Regions from separate parts of the Serratia ficaria genome, predicted to be linked through region 1. Evidence: predicted binding sites of a transcription regulator. Region 1 holds the regulator's gene; each other region holds the start of a gene.
What was found. The regulator PurR, encoded in region 1, represses purine synthesis genes. The targets are predictions, from matches to a motif close to CANGCAAACGTTTGCNTG.
Positions count from the first base shown of each region.

Region 2: the regulator PurR is predicted to act here: its motif matches at 2,210-2,227, upstream of purE (5-(carboxyamino)imidazole ribonucleotide mutase).
Region 3: the regulator PurR is predicted to act here: its motif matches at 1,908-1,925, upstream of purL (phosphoribosylformylglycinamidine synthase).

Region 1 is NZ_LT906479.1:2,381,168-2,385,137, reverse strand. It holds gene CKW09_RS11295 (C40 family peptidase) at 197-1,015, shown strand; gene cydH (cytochrome bd-I oxidase subunit CydH) at 1,146-1,235, opposite strand; gene purR (HTH-type transcriptional repressor PurR) at 1,559-2,584, shown strand; gene punR (DNA-binding transcriptional activator PunR) at 2,581-3,525, opposite strand; gene punC (purine nucleoside transporter PunC) at 3,649-3,970, shown strand, end outside.
Region 2 is NZ_LT906479.1:1,268,565-1,272,534, forward strand. It holds gene CKW09_RS05930 (sugar porter family MFS transporter) at 1-468, shown strand, start outside; gene purK (5-(carboxyamino)imidazole ribonucleotide synthase) at 541-1,608, opposite strand; gene purE (5-(carboxyamino)imidazole ribonucleotide mutase) at 1,605-2,129, opposite strand; gene lpxH (UDP-2,3-diacylglucosamine diphosphatase) at 2,284-3,006, opposite strand; gene ppiB (peptidylprolyl isomerase B) at 3,017-3,511, opposite strand; gene cysS (cysteine--tRNA ligase) at 3,820-3,970, shown strand, end outside.
Region 3 is NZ_LT906479.1:3,991,570-3,995,539, forward strand. It holds gene purL (phosphoribosylformylglycinamidine synthase) at 1-1,812, opposite strand, end outside; gene mltF (membrane-bound lytic murein transglycosylase MltF) at 2,091-3,551, shown strand; gene tadA (tRNA adenosine(34) deaminase TadA) at 3,552-3,970, opposite strand, start outside.

The sequences.
Region 1 (3,970 bases):
TTAATTAAAACCGCAACGCGAGACTGATGATTTTTTATACATCAACGGGCTGATTTTAAACCAAAAAAAAGGCTATTAACGTTTTCTCACAATATGGATTATTATTTATGAGTTCTCCGCTGTTTTATATGGCGAAATTCGGGAATACTGTGACTCTTTCGATATCCGTTTCGGGGCCAAGGCTGGTGACGTCGACATGCGTTTAATTCTTACGCTTTTTGTGCTGTTGTTTACGCAGCTATTCTTCAATCTGGCGCACGCTGCGCCGCAGGCGCGTATTGCCGCCGAGCAGCGCAAGAGCCATGTCAATGAAGCGCGGCCGGACGATCGCAAGAAAAAGAAAGCGGTCAAGGCCAGCAAAAAAGTGAAAGTGGCGGCCCCAGAGAAAAAAACCAAGGTCGCCAAGACCAAATCAGAGAAAACGGCCAAAAAGATCGTCAGCGCCAAATCGAAAACCAAATCCCAAAAAATCGCCAAAATTAAGGTGACCCCACCGAAGAAGGGTTACAAAAAAGGCTACGGCCGCCACCGCAGTGCCGGGATGGCTACCGCCAAACTGGTGCACGACGATAAGCCGCTGAAGCTCAGCCCGGCGCATAAAAAACGCTATCAACACGCCAAGCAAACCGCCATGGCCAAGCTGATGGATCAAATGGGCAAGCCTTATCGCTGGGGCGGCAGCTCGCCGCGTACCGGCTTTGACTGCAGCGGCCTGATTTATTACGCCTATAAGGACGTGGTGAAAATCAAGATGCCGCGCACCGCCAATGAGATGTATCACCTGCGCGACGCCGCGCCCATCAAGAAAAGCGAGCTGGAAAGCGGCGATCTGGTGTTCTTCCGCATCAACAACCGCGGCGTGGCCGATCACGTTGGGGTTTATCTGGGCAACGGCAAATTCATCCAGTCGCCGCGCACCGGTGAAGAGATCCGCATCAGCCAGCTCGACAACGACTACTGGCAGAACCACTATATCGGCGCGCGCCGGGTCGTCACGCCGAAAACCATTCGTTAATACTTAGCGCGGCCGAAGTGGCCGGAGAACCTCCAGGCGTTGGCGAACGGGACGTTTGTTGCAGAAGAACGGGGATAACCGCGGGGAAAGCGACGAGGCGCAGCAAGCTGCGCCTGTTAATGCCGGGAATTCAGTTCAGCGCAGCGGTGAAGCTGAAGGCAATGATCACGGCCAGCGCACACAGGGTGGTGAACAGCGACATCTTCAGATCGGTATCCATTACTACTCCTTCTCAGATAGGCTTTCCCAAGGATAAAAGGCGTACAATTAGTACGTCAAATCATTTTCCCACAGTTCGCCAATAAAATCTTGTTATCATTTCCCGGTTTATAATGCCGATTACCTCTTCCCCTTTTGCTCAATATGCGACAAAATTCGCAGTTCACAACTGCGTACCGGCAACAATGCCCCTCCTGACCAGCGCTGAAGACTTCAACACATTAAAAACTCGGTTTTCGCTTCTCTGGAGAAGGATCTACGCAGGCAAACGATTAACATCACACTTACATGCTGCAACATGTGAGTTCAGGAGTCATTTCTTACATGGCAACGATTAAAGATGTGGCCAAACGCGCTGGCGTTTCCACCACCACCGTTTCGCACGTCATCAATAAGACTCGTTTCGTCGCCGAAGAAACCAAAGCGGCCGTATGGGCCGCGATCAAAGAATTGCATTACTCGCCGAGCGCCGTGGCGCGCAGCCTGAAGGTCAATCACACCAAGTCGATCGGCCTGCTGGCCACCTCGAGCGAGGCGCCCTATTTTGCCGAAGTGATCGAAGCGGTGGAGAACAGCTGCTACAGCAAAGGCTACACGCTGATCCTGTGCAACTCGCATAACAACCTGGACAAGCAGCGCGCCTATCTGGCGATGCTGGCGCAAAAGCGCGTCGACGGCCTGCTGGTGATGTGCTCGGAATACCCGGACCAGCTGTTGGGCATGCTGGAAGACTACCGCAATATCCCGATGGTGGTGATGGACTGGGGCGCGGCGCGCGGCGATTTTACCGACACCATCATCGACAACGCCTTCGAGGGCGGTTATCTGGCCGGCCGTTATCTCATTGAGCGCGGCCACCGCGACATCGGCGCCATTCCTGGGCAGCTGGCGCGCAACACCGGCGGCGGGCGACATCAGGGCTTTCTGAAGGCGATGCAGGAAGCCAATATCGAGGTGCGCGACGAATGGATCGTACAGGGCGACTTTGAGCCGGAGTCCGGTTACAAGGCCATGCATCAGATCCTGTCGCAGAAACAGCGTCCGACCGCGGTGTTCTGCGGCGGCGACATCATGGCGATGGGCGCCATCTGCGCCGCCGACGAACTGGGGCTGCGGGTGCCGCAGGACATTTCGGTGATCGGTTACGATAACGTGCGCAACGCCCGCTACTTCACGCCGGCGCTGACCACCATCCACCAGCCGAAGGAACGCCTGGGCGAAATGGCCTTCACCATGCTGCTGGATCGCATCATCAGCAAGCGCGAGGAATCGCAGGTGATCGAGGTGCATCCGAAACTGATCGAGCGCCGTTCGGTCGCCGACGGCCCGTTCGTCGACTACCGCCGTTAATCCCCGCCGCCGGAAGCCCGCCCGGCCTCCGGCGCCGCTTCGCTCAGCCATTCCTGATTCAGGGTTTCGCTGTCCCCCAGATAGTCCAGCAGCCAGGCCATCGCCGGCGACGGCTTATCCTGCTGCCAGGTCAGGCAGCACGGGCTGGCGGGAAAAGGCTGCTGCAGCTGCAGCGCCGCCAGCTCCCCGCGCCGCACCAGCGGCAACGCCCGATGGGCCGGCATCATGCCGACGCACAGCCCGGCGCACAGGCAGTCCAGCGCCGAGGTCCAGTCCGGCGCCACCAGCCGCCGTTGGTTGTCCAGCGTCCAGGTCACGCGCTTCGGCAGGCTGCGCGAGGTATCTTCCAGGCACAGCGAAGGATAAGGCCGCAGCTGGTCGTCATTCAGCGGGCCGCTCAGCAGCGCCAGCGGATGCTGCGGGCTGACCACGCACAGCCAGTTCATGTCGCCCATGTCGCGGAAGGCGAAGCCGCCGCCGACCGGCACCGCGCGCGTTGCGCCGATCGCCATCTCCGCCCGCCCGTCGACCAGCGCATCCCACACGCCGTTAAACACCTCCGGCTGCATCAGTAATTCGACATCGGGAAAGTGACGATAGAAATCCAGCACCAGCTGGCGACTGCGCTGCGGTTTGACGATGATGTCCACCGCGATTTTCAGCTGGCCGCGCCAACCGTTGGCCACCTGCTGGCACTGGCGGCGGGTGTCGAGCATTTTTTTGATGACAACCCGCGCATCCTTGATGAACAGCGCGCCGGCCGGCGTCAGTTCCACATCGCGATGGCGCCGTTCAAACAGCGGCACCGCCAGCCATTGCTCCAGCTGACGCACGGTATAGCTGACCGCCGAGGGCACCCGGTGCAGCTCCTGCGCCGCCGCGCTGAAACTGCCGGTGCGGGCCACCGCGTCCACGACTTCCAGAGAATATTCAGACCACATCGTCTTGCCTTCAATTTTTTTAACAGCAGTTTGCAAATATTACCGTTTCACAAGCAGAGATCCAGCCGGATACACTTGCCGGCGCTAAAAACCTGCGACAACAAAATACCAACGAGAAATACCATGCGAAATTCCTTTGGCTTTATGTTCTATCTCGCCGGCCTGAGCATGCTGGGTTATCTGGCGACCGACATGTACCTGCCGGCCTTCGGCGCCATGCGGGAAGAGCTGCAAATTTCCGCCGGCGCCATCAGCGCCAGCCTCAGCATCTTTCTGGCCGGCTTCGCCTTTGCGCAGCTGCTGTGGGGGCCGCTCTCCGACCACCTGGGCCGCAAGCCGGTGCTGCTGATCGGCCTGGCGCTGTTCGCCCTCGGCTGCCTCGGCATGCTGTGGGTGCAAAATGCCGTGCAGCTGTGGTCGTTACGCTTTATTCAGGCGATCGGCG
Region 2 (3,970 bases), 1.1 Mb from region 1:
GGCCTGGTCGACCGCTGGGGCCGTAAACCGACGCTGATCCTCGGCTTTATCGTAATGGCGGTGGGCATGGGCGCATTGGGGACCATGATGAGCCTCGGCATGAGCACGCCGGCGACGCAATACTTCGCCATCATCATGCTGCTGATGTTTATCGTCGGTTTCGCCATGAGCGCCGGCCCGCTGATCTGGGTGCTGTGCTCGGAGATCCAGCCGCTGAAAGGCCGCGATTTCGGCATTACCTGTTCTACCGCCACCAACTGGATCGCCAACATGATCGTCGGGGCGACCTTCCTGACCATGCTCAATTCGTTGGGCAGCGCCTGCACCTTCTGGGTTTACGCGGCGCTCAACGTGCTGTTTATCTTCATCACGCTGGCGCTGATCCCGGAAACCAAAAATATCTCGCTGGAACATATCGAACGCAATCTGATGGCCGGCAAACCGTTGCGTAAAATCGGCTCGCGTTGATCTCTGCGGCAACAAAAAAGGGTTCAGTTCTGAATGCGAACTGAACCCTTTTCCTTTCGTCGGCGACCGACCTTAAGCCAGCTTCCGCTGCGCCCAGGCCAGGCCGCTCTGATACTCGTCCGGCAGCAGCGGCGCCAGTGCCTGCAGCGTCTGGCGCAGGGCGGCGGCGCTCGGATCGTTCAGGTTCAGGTGGCCCACCTTGCGGCCAGCGCGCACCTCTTTCTGGTACCAGTGCAGATGCACCAGCGGCAGCGCCAGCCACTGCGGATCCACCGCGGTGCCGATCAGGTTGACCATCGCCGAAGGGGTGCTCACCACCGGCTTGGGCAGCGGCAGCCCGAGGATGGCGCGCAGGTGCAGCTCGAACTGGCTGATGGAGGCGCCGTTTTGCGTCCAGTGGCCGCTGTTGTGCACCCGCGGCGCCAGCTCGTTGATCAGCAGGCGATCGCCGACGATAAAGCACTCCATCGCCATCACGCCGACGTAGTTCAGCTCGTTCAGGATCGCCGCCAGCATCTGCTCGGCCTGCCGCTGCAGCGCCGGATTGGGCTGCGGCAGCGCCACGCTGGCGCGCAGGATGCCGTCTTCATGCAGGTTGTGGGTCAGCGGATAGAACACCGCGCTGCCGTCGTGGCCGCGCGCGCCGACCAGCGACACTTCGCCGGAGAAGTTGATGCCCTGTTCGACGATGCATTCACCGTAGGCGTCGGTCGGCAGTTCAGCCTGCTGGCCCGGGCGCAGGCGCCACTGGCCGCGGCCGTCGTAACCGCCAACGCGGCGTTTGACAATCGCCAGTTCGCCCAGGGTGGCGAATACCTGCGGCCACTCGGCGGCGCTCGCCAGCAGTTGCCAGGGCGCGGTGGCCAGGCCGAGCTGGTCGAGCAGCTGTTTTTGCGTCAGGCGATCGGCCAGACGCGGGAAGATGTCGCGGTTCACGAAGCTGCCGTGGGTCGCCAGCTCGCGGGTTAAGGCGGTTTCCGGCCAGCGCTCGATCTCGGCGGTGATGACGCTGTTCTGATAAGGCACCGCCTCCGGCTCGGCGTCGAGGCCGACCGGATAAACGGCGATGCCCAGCGGTTCGCCGGCCTGGCGCAGCATGCGCCCCAGCTGGCCGTTGCCCAGTACGCAAACCGGCTTCATGCTTCCTCCCGCGGATCCGGGTTGTTCAGCACGTCTTCGGTCTGCGCGCGGCGCCAGTCCGCCAGACGCTGCGCCAGTGCGCCGTCGTGCAGCGCCAGGATCTGCGCCGCCAGCAGCCCGGCGTTGGCCGCGCCGGCTTTGCCGATCGCCAGGGTGCCGACCGGGATGCCGCGCGGCATCTGAACGATGGAATACAGGCTGTCCACGCCGCTCAGCGCGGCGCTTTGTACCGGCACACCCAGCACCGGAACCAGGGTTTTCGCCGCCAGCATGCCCGGCAGGTGCGCCGCACCGCCCGCGCCGGCGATGATCACGTCAAAACCGTTGGCGCTGGCCTGTTCGGCGAAGCTGAACAGTTTATCTGGCGTGCGATGAGCGGAAACGACGTCGACATGGAAGGGGACATCGAGCATGGTCAGGACTTCGGCGGCAAACTGCATGGTGGCCCAGTCACTTTTCGATCCCATTACAATTGCGATTTTAACCTCAGCGGGGGTGGCTGAAGCGGCGTTGGCTCCCATGGGTGTAAGGCTCCTGTGATTGTGCAAGCGTCGGCCGCAGGGGCCGAATGAGGGCGTAGAGCATACCATGAGCGCACGGCGAGGAAAACGGTTGCGTCGCCGGTTTTCGCCGTCGAAAGCGCGAATTTTTTCACTCGCGCGGCAAGTCAGGGAGTTAGAACGGGAATTGGATCAGTTCGACGGCGTCGGCGCTGACTTTGATCATCGAGCCTTCAACGTGCCAGGCGCCCAGCACCGCGCGGTGGGCTTCGCCGTTGTTCAGGCTCAGCCGATGCACCGCCGGCCGATGGGTATGGCCGTGGATCATCCAGCGCACGCCGTGGCGCCGCATCGCCTGCTCAACCGCTTGCGGGTTGACGTCCATGATGGCTTCCGACTTGTACCGGTTGGTTTGCTGGCTGCGGGCGCGCATTTTGGCGGCGATCTTGAGGCGCCAGCGCAGCGGCAGGGCCAGGAACAGCTTTTGGATCAGCGGATTGTGCACCCTGCGGCGGAACTGCTGGTAGGCCTGATCGTCGGTGCACAGGGTGTCGCCGTGCAGGATCAGAATTTTGCGGCCGTACAGTTCCAGCACTTTTTCTTCCGGCAGCAGCTGCATGCCGCTGGCGCGGGCAAAGCGCTTGCCCAACAGAAAATCGCGGTTGCCGTGGATGAAGTAGCAGGGCACGCCGGTCTGCTGCAGCGCCTTCAGCGCCGCGGCGATTTCACCGTGCAGCGGCTCCGGATCGTCATCGCCGATCCAGGCTTCAAACAGGTCGCCGAGGATGTACAGCGCGTCGGCGTGGACGGCTTCACGCCGTAAAAAACGCAGAAAACCGGCAGTGATTGCCGGTTCCTGTGCGCACAAGTGCAGATCTGCGATGAACAGCGTACTCATGCAGCCGCGATTACTCGCTGACGGTAACGCTGTTGACCACGACGTCTTCTACCGGCACGTCCTGGTGCATGCCGCTGCGGCCGGTTTTCACGCCTTTGATCTTGTTGACCACGTCCATGCCTTCAACCACTTCTGCGAATACGCAGTAGCCCCAACCCTGCGCGTTTTCGCCGCGGAAGTTCAGGAAGTCGTTGTCTGCCACGTTGATGAAGAACTGCGCGGTGGCGGAGTGCGGATCGTTGGTGCGCGCCATTGCCAGGGTGCCGATGGTGTTTTTCAGACCGTTGTTGGCTTCGTTCTTGATGGTCGCGTTGGTGGCTTTCTGGTTCATGCCAGGCTCAAAACCGCCGCCCTGGATCATGAAGCCATTGATGACACGGTGGAAAATCGTGTTGTCGTAGAAGCCTGCGCGGCAGTAGTTCAGGAAGTTTTCAACGGTAACCGGCGCTTTGTCAGCAAAGGTCTTGATAACGATGTCGCCGTGATTGGTGTGGAAAGTAACCATAGTTTTAGTCCTAACAAGATGAAGTGAGACGTCACGTAGAGCGAGTGAACATTCAGACCGACCTTATAACATATCTCCCAGAGCGAGTCAGCAGCGGCTAAACCGCGCGCCGGCTGTGGAAAAACTAAATTTGTTATATTATAACACTCATGCCGAACGCTGATTTTTCACCGTTTTCCATCGGCAGAGTCGGCAAAGCATGGCCTTAACCTTGCATTAGATCAGGCTTCGGGTTTCAATACGCTACCGGGTGAACAACCTGAGCCTGGTTACCATTTTTGTTATCACGCACACCACGGAATGTCCCGATGCTAAAGATTTTTAATACCCTGAGTCGTCAAAAAGAGGAATTCAAACCCATTCATGCCGGAAAAGTCGGCATGTACGTGTGCGGGGTAACCATCTATGACCTGTGTCATATCGGCCACGGGCGTACCTTTGTCGCTTTCGACGTGGTGG
Region 3 (3,970 bases), 1.6 Mb from region 1:
CAGCACGTCCAGCGGCATATCGATCGGTTGGTTGTCGAAGTGGCTGTCGTTCAGCGTCAAATGCCGTTCTTCGGTGGCTTCACCGATCACCGCATAAGGCGCGCGCTCGCGGCGGCAGATTTCGTCAAACTGCGCCATCTGCGCCGGGGCGATCGCCATCACGTAGCGTTCCTGCGACTCGTTGCACCACACTTCCAGCGGGCTCATGCCCGGCTCGTCGTTGAGGATGTCGCGCAGTTCGAAACGGCCGCCGCGGCCGCCGTCGCTCACCAGCTCAGGCATGGCGTTGGACAGGCCGCCGGCGCCGACGTCGTGAATGAACAGGATCGGGTTTTGTTCGCCCAGCTGCCAGCAGCGGTCGATCACTTCCTGGCAGCGGCGTTCCATTTCCGGGTTGTCGCGCTGTACCGAGGCGAAGTCCAGATCGGCGTCCGACTGGCCGGAGGCCATCGAAGACGCCGCGCCGCCGCCCAGGCCGATATTCATCGCCGGGCCGCCCAGCACCACCAGCTTGGCGCCGACGGTGATTTCGCCTTTCTGCACGTGGTCGGCGCGAATGTTGCCGATGCCGCCCGCCAGCATAATGGGTTTGTGATAGCCGCGCAGTTCGACGCCGTTGTGGCTGTTGACCTGCTCTTCATAGGTGCGGAAGTAGCCGACCAGCGCCGGGCGGCCGAATTCGTTGTTGAACGCCGCGCCGCCCAATGGGCCTTCGGTCATGATGTCCAGCGCGGTGACGATGCGATCCGGCTTGCCGAAATCCTGCTCCCACGGCTGTTCAAAGCCGGGAATGCGCAGGTTGGATACCGAGAAGCCCACCAGGCCGGCCTTCGGCTTGGCGCCGCGGCCGGTGGCGCCTTCGTCGCGGATCTCGCCGCCGGAGCCGGTCGCGGCGCCCGGCCAAGGGGAAATGGCCGTCGGGTGGTTGTGGGTCTCCACCTTCATCAGGATATGCGCGTCTTCCTGATGGTAATCATATTTGCCGTTGTCCGGCTCGGCGAAGAAGCGGCCGACCGGCGAGCCTTCCATGACCGCGGCGTTGTCCTTATACGCCGACAGCACGTAGTCCGGCGTCTGCTCGAAGGTGTTCTTGATCATTTTGAACAGCGACTTCGGCTGCTGTTGGCCGTCGATGACCCAGTCGGCGTTGAAAATCTTGTGGCGGCAGTGCTCGGAGTTGGCCTGCGCGAACATATAAAGTTCGATATCCGTCGGGTTGCGCCCCAGCCCGGTAAAGGCATTCAGCAGATAGTCGATTTCATCCTGCGCCAGCGCCAGACCTAGCCTGACGTTGGCCTGTTCCAGCGCGCCGCGCCCTTCACCCAGCACGTCCACCGCCTGATACGGCGCCGGTTGGTGATGCGCGAACAGCTGTTCGGCCTGCTGCAGCTCGCCGAAGACGGTTTCCATCATGCGGTCATGCAGCAAGGCGGCCAACTGTTGCCACTGGGATTCGGTCAGCGCCGGCGCCTTGACGTAAAACGCCAGGCCGCGCTCGAGCCGCACCACCTGCTTCAGGCCGCAGTTGTGGGCGATGTCGCTGGCTTTGGAGGACCAGGGTGAAATGGTGCCCGGACGCGGCGTCACCAACAGCAGGCGGCCTTCGGGGGCGTGTTCGGCGAGAGAGGGGCCATACTTGAGCAGGCGCTGAAGCTTGGCGTGTTCTTCGGCACTTAGCGGTGCGCTAACATCGGCAAAGTGGACGTACTCGGCGTAGATATCACTGACCGGAAGTTGAGCGTCCTGGCAGCGGGACAGCAGTTTGGTAATGCGAAAAGCCGACAAAGCGGGCGAACCACGCAGTATTTCCATAATCAAAGTTCTCTCGTCTTCGAAGCGACTGACTTCAGCGCTTCATTGGGCGCAACAGGGGAAAACGCGCGTCATTATAGAGAATCCGCGCCGCCGACGAAACCGTTTGCGTAGCTATTATTGATAAAAGCTTTCCGCGCCATCGAATTGTCATAACGTGTCAATAAAGTTGCACGCTGGCGTTTTGTTGCGCAAAATGCCCCGGCACTGGTGATTTAACCATAAGAAAAAACTGGGTTGTCATCGCCGGCGCGCCTGTGCCACCACTGGATAACTATTTGAAACGCCTTAAAATAAACTACATTCTAATCGGTGTTGTCACCCTGCTTCTGGCGCTCGCCCTGTGGCCCAACATTGCCTGGCGCAGTGGTCAGCAAGGGCAGCTCGAAGAGATCAAATCCCGCGGAGAGTTGCGAATCAGCACCCTGAACTCGCCGCTCACCTATTTCACCACCAAACAGGGGCCGGGTGGGCTCGACTACGAGCTGGCGAAACGCTTCGCCAACTACCTGGGGGTGAAACTGGTGGTGATCCCCCATCAGAATATCAACGATCTGTTTGACGATCTGGACGATAACGACGCCGATCTGCTGGCGGCCGGCCTGATCTACAATCGGGAGCGCCTCAGCCGCGCGCGCACCGGCCCGGCCTACTATTCCGTTTCCCAGCAGCTGGTATACCGCCTGGGCACCCCGCGGCCAAAAAGCTTTGCCGACATCAAAGGCAAGCTGGCGGTGGCCTCCGGCTCCGCGCACGTCAGCGCGCTGAAACAGCTCAAGCAGGATAAATACCCGGATCTCAGTTGGGAAGCCTCCAGCGATCTCACCTCCAAAGAGCTGCTGGAACAGGTCGCCGACGGCAAGCTGGACTATACCCTCGGCGACTCGGTGACCATCGCCCTGCTGCAGCGCATCCATCCGCAGCTGGCGGTGGCGTTCGACGTCACCGACGAAGAGCCGGTGACCTGGTATATGAAGCGCGGCAACGACGACAGCCTGTATGCGGCGATGCTGGATTTCTACAGCCAGATGGTGGACGACGGCACCCTGGCGCGGCTGGAGGAGAAATACCTCGGCCACGTCGGCAGCTTCGACTACGTCGACACCAAAACCTTCCTGTCGGCCATCGATTCGGTGCTGCCCAACTTCCGCCCGCTGTTCGAGAAATACGCCAGCGAGATCGACTGGAAGCTGCTGGCGGCCATCGCCTATCAGGAATCGCACTGGAATCCGCAGGCCACCTCCCCCACCGGGGTTCGCGGCCTGATGATGCTGACCCGCGCCACCGCCGACGGCCTGGGCGTCAACGACCGCCTCGATCCGGAAGAAAGCATCCAGGGCGGCGCGCTCTATCTGCAGCGGCTGATGGCCAAGGTGCCGGACAGCGTGCCCGAAGACGAACGCATCTGGTTCTCGCTGGCGGCCTACAACATGGGCTGGGGGCATATGCTGGACGCCCGCAAGCTGACCAAAACGCAAAAGGGCAACCCGGACAGCTGGGTGGACGTCAAACAGCGCCTGCCGATGCTCAGCCAAAAACGCTACTACCCGCAGCTGACCTACGGCTATGCGCGCGGACGCGAAGCCTATAACTACGTGGAAAACATCCGCCGCTATCAGGTCAGCCTGGTCGGCTATCTGCAGGAAAAAGAGAGGAAGGCGGCGCAGGAAACCGCCGAGCGGGAAGCGCGGGGGAAAGGCTATCCGGCGGTGATGCCGGAACTGGCGCTTAACTACTGATTAGTCTGGTTTATTCTCTACGCGTTGCGCCAGCTTCAGCGCCTTTTTTTGCGCGCGGCGCAGGCGGAAAAAGTGGCTCAGCGTTGCGGCGCACTCGTCCGCCAGCACCCCCGAAACGATCTCCACCTGATGATTCATCCCCGGATGGCGCAGGATGTCCACCAGCGAGCCGGCCGCGCCGGTTTTCTCGTCGGCCGCGCCGTACACCAGTCGGCGGATGCGGCTGTGCACCATCGCGCCGGCGCACATCACGCAGGGCTCCAGCGTGACGTACAGCGTGGCGTTCAGCAAACGGTAGTTTTGCAGTACCGCGCCGCCCTGGCGCAGCGCCATGATTTCCGCATGGGCGGTTGGGTCGTGGCGGCCAATCGGCCGGTTCCAGCCTTCGCCAATCACCTGATTGTCGAGCACCAGCAGCG